2 regions of the Allohahella marinimesophila genome follow, and region 2 is predicted to be linked to the other one. Evidence: predicted binding sites of a transcription regulator. Region 2 holds the regulator's gene; the other holds the start of a gene.
The links. Region 2 encodes sigma-54, which starts transcription at its own class of promoters, with help from an activator protein. Its sites were predicted from a motif close to TGGCACNNNNNTTGCTNT; they were not measured.
Positions count from the first base shown of each region.

Region 1: the regulator sigma-54 is predicted to act here: its motif matches at 1,556-1,573, upstream of ABD735_RS19975 (CmpA/NrtA family ABC transporter substrate-binding protein).

Region 1 is NZ_BAABBO010000024.1:70,341-74,551, reverse strand. It holds gene ABD735_RS19980 (ABC transporter permease) at 1-106, opposite strand, end outside; gene ABD735_RS19975 (CmpA/NrtA family ABC transporter substrate-binding protein) at 141-1,484, opposite strand; gene ABD735_RS19970 (MipA/OmpV family protein) at 1,738-2,577, opposite strand; gene ABD735_RS19965 (DUF2058 domain-containing protein) at 2,540-3,172, opposite strand; gene mobA (molybdenum cofactor guanylyltransferase) at 3,278-3,910, shown strand; gene ABD735_RS19955 (CheR family methyltransferase) at 3,879-4,211, opposite strand, start outside.
Region 2 is NZ_BAABBO010000016.1:56,547-60,757, forward strand. It holds gene rapZ (RNase adapter RapZ) at 1-177, opposite strand, end outside; gene ptsN (PTS IIA-like nitrogen regulatory protein PtsN) at 187-660, opposite strand; gene hpf (ribosome hibernation-promoting factor, HPF/YfiA family) at 693-1,001, opposite strand; gene ABD735_RS16380 (RNA polymerase factor sigma-54) at 1,041-2,573, opposite strand; gene lptB (LPS export ABC transporter ATP-binding protein) at 2,668-3,393, opposite strand; gene lptA (lipopolysaccharide transport periplasmic protein LptA) at 3,408-3,989, opposite strand; gene lptC (LPS export ABC transporter periplasmic protein LptC) at 3,982-4,211, opposite strand, start outside.

The DNA of each region.
Region 1 (4,211 bases), on a different contig from region 2:
ACAGCTGACCGAGGTCGATATCACGATCGGACGGAACTGGTGCAATGACCGCCCGATTCACGGTCGCACCTGCTGTGGCTTGTGGCGTGGCTGCTGTGTTTTCCATGACTATGATCCTGCGTGGGGCTTGAAAAAAGCGCTTAGAGCTTATCGCCGGTTTTCAGGCCGATCTTGAAGCTGTCGATATAGGCATTGGGTTTGGAGCCGTCGTAAGACACGCCGTCGATGAACTCTGTCTGCACAGGCTTGAAGCCGGTTTCAGAGGCAAAGTCCGGAAAGTCTTCGGCCTTGGCCAAACCATCTGCAATGAGCGACTTTGCGGCTTTGGTATAGATGTCTGTGCGATAGACCTTCTTCGCCAGATCCTTGTACCAGTCGTCAGGCTTGTCTTCAGCTATCTGTCCCCAGCGACGCATCTGGGTCAGGTACCAGATGGCATCCGAGTAATAGGGATAGGTAGCGTTGTAGCGGAAGAACACGTTGAAGTCCGGCACCTGCCGCTTGTCGCCCTTTTCGTACTCAAAGGTGCCGATCATGCTGTTGGCGATAACGTCGTAATCAGCGCCTACATACTGCGGCTGTGACAGAATCTTCACGGCCTTGGCTCGGTTGGCGTTATTGTTCTCATCCAGCCACATGGCAGCCCGGATCAGCGCTCTGGTCACTCGGACCGCGGTATTCGGGTTCTTCTCGATAAACTCTTCTGTCATGCCGAAGACTTTTTCCGGATTGTTCTTCCAGATTTCGTAATCGGTAATGACTGGCACGCCGATGCCCTTGAACACGGCCTGCTGGTTCCAGGGCTCACCGACGCAATACCCATTGATGGTGCCGGCCTCGAGCGTGGCTGGCATTTGTGGCGGTGGTGTAACTGATAGCAGGGCGTCCGCCTGCAGCTGGCCTGAAGTGTCGCCTTTATGCGGCGCATAGTAGCCAGGATGGATGTTGCCAGCGGCCAGCCAGTAGCGCAGCTCGTAGTTATGTGTGGACACGGGGAACACCATGCCCATCTTGAACTGCTTGCCCTCGGCCTTGAACTTGTCGACGACCGGCTTGAGTGCATCGGCCTTGATCGGATGCTCAGGCTTGCCATCGGCATTCATTGGCAGATTGCTTTTCATCTGCGCCCAGACGTCGTTGGAGACGGTGATGGCGTTGCCGTTCAGGTCCATCGAAAAGGGAGTGACGATATTCGCCTTGGTGCCGTAGCCCATGGTCGCAGCCAGTGGTTGCCCGGCGAGCATATGTGCCCCGTCCAGCTGACCGTCAATGACGCCATCCAGCAATACTTTCCAGTTCGCCTGTGCTTCGACTGAGACATAAAGGCCTTCATCTTCGAAGTAGCGGTTTTCATAAGCGATGGCGAGCGGTGCCATATCGGTCAGCTTGATGAAGCCAAATCTCAGCTCTTCCTTTTCCGGGTACCCAAGCTTTTCGGCGTGGGCACTCCCTGCTGTGACGCAGAGCGAGATTGCCGAGGCCATAGCAGCTGCCTTGAATGAAGTTGACCAGTTCATGCACAGTTCCTTGCGTGGTGTGTGTAGCTGAACTGGTCATAGCAGAAAGCATGCCACATGCTTTTTTCGCCTATAATCATATACTTACAATAAGAGATGTTTGATTTTGGCGCAGAACGAGAGTGGCTTTGGTGCGGGGGTAGCGAAAATCGCACTGGAATAATGCAGCGGCGTTTTTTAGCCGTGCATCATTTCAGGGCAGAGAACGGTTAATCCATGGTTACAGGGCGTAGCTGAACCCGAGCTGATAACTCATTTGATCCTGACTCTCGACAACTGGACTCTCACCGGCGTCGCCGATCAGCTTCTGATAGCTGACGGCCGTAATCAGGTTGAGCTCGCGGGTGACGAAATACAGCAGTCGGGTGGACACGCCGGCAGAATGAAAGACGTCATCACTGTCATAGACTGGTAAGCCACTTCGAAGTGTCTGACGCTCGCTGATGCCGAACCAGGCATCCTGAAAAGCGTCGCTGCCGAAAAAGGCTTTCACACCGTTGATGATCATGAAGCGTTCCCCTAGTCGGTCATTTCGGCTAAAACCGAGGTCACCACTGACACCGGTGTCGTCTCCGGTGAACTGGTGATCGACAGTCAGCCCCAGGGTGTAGCTGGCATCGAGCACTGGACTTGTGTCCGTGATCTCGAACTTATAATCGGCGAAGAAGCTCACCTTCGCCCCACCATCGATATCGCCAAGACCTTCCAGCCTGTCGGCATCATCCTGATCGCGACCGAAGGCATAGCCCAGGCCGAGCCCTACGGTCAAAGCCTCTACCGGTCTCATGCCGACACCGGCACCATTGATCGGATTGAAAAAGTACTGGTTGTACTGCAGGTCGATAAACGGCAGACCAATGAGTTCGTGATCGTCGCCACCGAGATACTCGGGCCGATACATGGCGAGAGCACCGATGACGGATTTTATTTCGGGGGCTGCCGGCTTGCTGCCGGCCTCTTCAGCACCGGCCTCGACGACCGGCAGAGCAAGACCAAGGCACAATGCGGACCCCCAGAAAAATTTACCACATGAGGTCGTCTGGAATCTGGTAGTCGGCATAAGGGTCATCGCTCGCGGTGTCTGTCTTCGTGTCCTCGGGTCTGAGGCCACTTTGTTTGTTGAACAACAGCACCGAGCTTGCGATCGGTTCGATCTGCAGTTCTGCGAGCAGGTCGTTCAGCGCCTGTTCGCGCTCGATAATACGCTGGGCAGTCTCTGCAGGGACCAGTTCGTAGCGGCCTTTACTGATGACGATGGCCAATTGACCGCGCTGCAGTGCACCTTGCTGCGGTCTATCCACCCGAATCTTCTTCACCTTGCGCTGGTCGACGAATTGGAACGGCACCTCAGCATCTTCACGCAGGCCTGCTTCCTGGCCGTGTTTCACACGATTCGTTTCGACCATCTGCCGCACTTGAGCGGTACACTCCTGCCGCTTGCGCTGCACACTGTCCTGCTGGGCCCTGGCTCGATCGCGGGCCTGCTGCTCTTCCCGTCTCTGCGTCGCCTGTTCTGCTGCAGTATTGACCTTTTCGGATTTCTTCGGCTTTGGGGCCTGCTTCGTTGCCTTTCGCTTCTCCTGCTTGATCGATTTTGCTTTCTTGCTATCGACCAAGCCAGCCTGCATCAGTTGTTCCTGAAGAGACTTTGCCATGATGACTCCTGTAATCTGTATGATGTGGCCAGACGAGAGTATTGCATTCACTGCCAGCCTCAGGCCAACCTTTTGCACCGCGAACGCACACAGACCAGCTTATATATGTCATTTCCTGATCAGCGCATCGACACCATCATCCTGGCGGGCGGACGCGGGGATCGTATGGGCGGGCAGGACAAGGGCTGGGTCGACTTCGGTACTTCCACATTCATAGAAGCCACGCTTGCGGCCTTCGCAGACACGCCGGTCCGGCCTCTGATCTCGGTCAATCGTAATCTCGAACGGTATCGCGCCCTTGCTTTGCAGCATGATGGGCTGGTGATACAGGATCTCGAGCCTGATTTCAGGGGCCCTCTGGGGGGGCTTGTCGCTGCTGTCTCTGAACTTCAGTCCGACTGGGTTTTCGTGGTGCCATGCGACACACCTCTGTTGTCTCCGCTGTTCGCACGTCGCCTGCTGGCTGCTGCACAAGACAAGCCGTCAGCAGATGGTTTCGTGGCCAGCGATGGCCAGCGCATCCAGCCGCTGCATTGCCTGCTCAAACGCTCTGCCCTGCAGCAATTGCCGGCTTTTATGGCTGTCCCGCGCGAACGTCCACCAGGCATGATGGGCTGGACGAGTCAATGCGATGTGCGCGAGGTGGATTTTTCCGACAGTGGAGCGATGTTCGCAAACATCAATACACCGCAAATGCTCGACAAGGTCAGAGCCGCTGGTAGGCGATTCCAGGATTAAAGCGGGTCATCTTGAATTTATCGGACAGCGAGCCCGGCGACTCTGACGCACCAAGCATGAGAAAACCGCCAGGTTTCAACACCGCATGCATACGCTGCAGGATATCGGTCTTCACCGGGCCGGCAAAATAGATCAGCACGTTGCGGCAGAAAATGAGATCGAACTGCCCCAACCCGCTGAAGCTGTCGAGAAGATTGAGGATTCTGAATTCCACCATCGTCTTGAGCTTGGGCGCGACTTCCCAGGTCCCGGCGCCACGATCGACGAAAAACTGGTTCAGGATGGTCTGATCGAGTCCCCG
Region 2 (4,211 bases):
GATACTGACGGCGATATTCTGCGCCGGCTTGTTTTCTTCGCTCAGTGCCTCCTCCACGAGAGGCTTGAGAAGCCCCACCGGCAAATTATCGATGCAGTAAAAACTCAGGTCTTCCAGTACGTGCAAGGCTGTACTCTTGCCCGAGCCGGAGCGCCCGCTAACGATAATCAGTTTCAAGGAGTCACCTCAGTCTTGCGAATCGGCTTGCGTGCCCTCTCGAGTAATGAGCTCGAAAAGCTGTGTACTGTTATCGGCGGCTCGGACTTCTTCACAGAAAGCCTCGTCGTTGAACTTCTGCGCAAGTTGACCGAGAAGATCCAGATGCTCTGAAGTGGCTTCCTGAGGGACCACCAGCACGAACAGCAGGTCGACGGGTTCATTATCTATCGCATCGAATTCTACCGGTGTGCCGAGCGTGATGAATGCGCCGATGACGCGGTCACAGTTCTCGAGCCGACAGTGTGGAATCGCAATACCCTTGCCAATGCCTGTACTGCCCAGGCGTTCCCTATTGTTGAGATTGGCCAACAGGGCAGTTTCGTTCAGAAACGAGTAATGCCCTGCAACCAGGTGAGCAATGTATTCGAGGACTTTTTTCTTGCTGGAGGCACTCACCCGATGCTGGGTGAGTGCCGGAGCCAGGATTTCCGAAAGTTTCATAATATACGTGGGTCTTTGTGGCTGGCCGACCGCTATCTGGCGTTAACGCCGTGATTCCGCTCCACCTGTTTTTCCTTCTGCTTGAGGACCTGTCTGTCGAGCTTGTCTGCCAACTGGTCGATAGCAGAATACATATCAAGGTCCTCAGCGTTCGCATGGACGTCGCTACCGCTCATGTGCAGCGTAGCCTCCGCCATCTGGCGCTGTTTTTCAACTGCGAGTGTCACCTGTACATTACTAATCGAGTCGACGTGGCGCTGAAGCTTATCGAATTTGGCTTCAACATGGCTTTTGAGCGCATCGGTCAAATCGATATTTTGTCCGGTAATGTTCAACTGCATACACTGTGCCTCTATAGGTAGGTCAGAATTCGCAAACGCTCAGATGAGCCGTTTGCGTTCATTTGAGGGAGGAATAGACATGGCCTCCCGGTACTTCGCAATTGTTCTGCGTGCAACATTGATGCCCTGATCTGCAAGAATAGACGCAATCTTGCTATCGCTCAGCGGCTTCTTCAGTGATTCGGCAGCCACCAACTTCTTGATGATGGCTCTGATGGCCGTCGACGAACACTCGCCACCACTTTCGGTGCCGACGTGACTCGAGAAAAAGTACTTTAATTCAAAAACACCCCGAGGCGTGTGCATGTATTTCTGCGTGGTGACGCGGGAAATGGTCGACTCATGCATCTCGACCGCTTCAGCGATATCGTGCAGCACCAGTGGCTTCATCGCTTCCTCACCATAGTCGAGAAAGCCCTGCTGATGCTCTACGATCCGGGTCGCGACCTTCAGCAGCGTCTCGTTCCGGCTCTGCAGGCTCTTCAGAAACCACTTGGCTTCCTGAAGTTGATCCTTGAGGTAGGTATTGTCGGCGCTGGAATCAGCGCGCTTTACCATGCCGGCATAGGTCGAGTTTACCCGAATTCGCGGAGCAATTTCGGGATTGAGTTCCACAGTCCAGCGATCTTTCAGTTTCTTGACGATCACATCTGGCACCACATACTCAGTGTCGGTGGTCTGCACACCTTCGCCAGGCCGCGGGTTGAGCGACTGGATAAGGCGCATGACATCCTTGAGGTCACTCTCCTTGATACGACTGCGACGCATCAGCTGGGCATAATCACGCGAACCCAGCAGGTTGATGTAATGACTGATCACCAGCTTGGCCTGATTCAACCAGGGCGTCGATGGCGGCAACTGCAGAAGCTGGATCAGCAGGCACTCCTGCAGATCCCTCGCAGCGACACCGGGCGGATCGAACTGCTGTATGCGTTTGAGCACTGCCTGGACTTCGTCGAGCTCGATAACTTCACTGTCGTCCAGTTCGAGCTCTTCCCGATCAGCCATGCGCTGCTGCATGTCGACCAGGCCTTCGTGGATTTCGGCTAGCGTCTGGGTCAGGTAGCCGTCATCGTTGACCGCGTCGACGATCGAGTGCGCAATCAGACGATCAGTATCGCTCATGGGGCAGAGGTTGAGCTGCCAGAGCAGGTGGTCCTGCAGACTTTCGGTGCGCGAGTTACGGCTCTCGAAATCATAATCGTCGTCGCCACCCGATCCTGAACCAGAGCTGCTGCTCGTGCCGCTCTGGTAAACGTCTTCCCAAGCGGTATCGACCGGCAAGTCATCGGGAATGGTGTCCAGCGAATCCTGCCGCTCGGTTGCTTCCCTGGTTTCGCTGGCGTCGCTACGAATTTCGGAGTCGCGTTCAGCGCTTTTATCCGATTCAAGCCGTTCCGGGCCACGATCGTGATCGTCTTCCTCCAGTTCCAGCATTGGGTTGGAGTCCAGCGCTTGCTGAATCTCCTGTTGAAGGTCAAGTGTGGACAGCTGCAGGAGTTTGATGGCCTGTTGCAACTGAGGGGTCATCGTCAGATGCTGACCCATCTTGAGCTGGAGGGAGGTCTTCATCACCATTAGATCAGGTGCCTTCTGACAACTTGGCCGCTAACGACTGTCGTTATGAATTCCGGCCGTGGGCTGGATGTCTGCAGAGTACTTATTCTCATAATTTGAATCGGTCCCCCAAATAGACGTCTCTCACTGTCTGGTTCGCCAGAATACTGTCGGGCGTGCCACTGGCGATGATGTAGCCGTCACTGACGATATAGGCTCTCTCACAGATATCCAGTGTCTCCCGAACGTTATGATCGGTGATGAGTACGCCGATACTACGTTTCTGAAGATGCTGTACGATCTGCTTGATATCATTGACTGAAATCGGATCGACCCCGGCAAACGGCTCATCGAGCAGAATGAAATCCGGTTCGGTGGCCAGGGCCCTGGCAATCTCGACCCTGCGGCGCTCACCACCTGACAGGCTCATCCCGAGACTGTCACGAATATGGGTAATATGGAACTCCCTGAGTAGCTCCTCACATTTTGCGCGTTGCTGCTTTGCATCCAGATCGCCCCGCGTCTGCAGTATCGCGAGGATATTATGTTCTACGCTCAGCTTGCGAAATACTGACGCCTCCTGGGGCAGGTATCCGATGCCCCGTCTGGCGCGACCATGCATCGACAGACTGGTAATGTCCTGGTTGTCGATGCTGACAATGCCGCTATCGCTCGCTACCAGCCCGACGACCATGTAAAAGCAGGTGGTTTTTCCTGCGCCATTCGGGCCCAGTAATCCGACGATCTCGCCCGAAAAGACCTCGAGTGATACATCTTTTACCACCGGGCGCTTCTTGTAAGCCTTGGACAGGTTGTCTGCTGCGAGTCTCTTCATATGCCGCCGCTCGCCTAATTCTGACCGGCGGATTCTGGCGTCTCACCTTCGTCATCAGGCGTCTCGGGAAAATAAACCATCTCGACCCGCTGCTTCTTGTCCTTGTCATCAGAGGACCTGGCATTCACCACCTGACTGACCGTATCGTACAGAATCTCTTCCCCCTGAAAAATGCTCGAATCCTGTTCTAGCCTGGCACTACCGCGAAGCGCCACCTGATTCTGGTCACGGCGGTAATCGATTCGCTTGGCGTAGGCATTGGTTTCTGTATCTTCCTCAGCATTGTATTGCTTCAGGTGGGCAGGGGTGCCTACGGCGTCCAGTCTGCTGATACCCCGGCCGCCAGTCGTATAGACCGTGATGCGGCTGGCTTCGATGAGCGACCGGCCCTGGCTGATCACAACGTCGCCATTGTAAGTCGCCACGCCTTTGAGCTCATCAAGCTCGGCGGAGTCGGCCTGTATTCTGATGGGCTCTCGGCTCTGCAGTGTCATGTCGAAGGCTGCGGCGCTGCCGCTTACCATAATGAAAGCCAGGGTCAGGCCAAAGCGAAGCCTGACTTTTGCAGCCGAGGACGGGCGCATGAGTTCACTCATATGCCGGTCTTGCCTGATAGATCGCGCGTACATCCTGCTTCAATTCTACTGCCCTTTGCTGCATATCAAGTTCCATGCCAGTGCCTTGAATCCTATCAGAACCGGAGATCACCTCAACAGCATTATTTGTTTCCACATGCTCGTCGCCCATGGTGTACACCAGGCCGGACGTGAGTACACGGATAGGCTGGTTCTCTAGCGTGCTGCCGAGAATTTCCACGT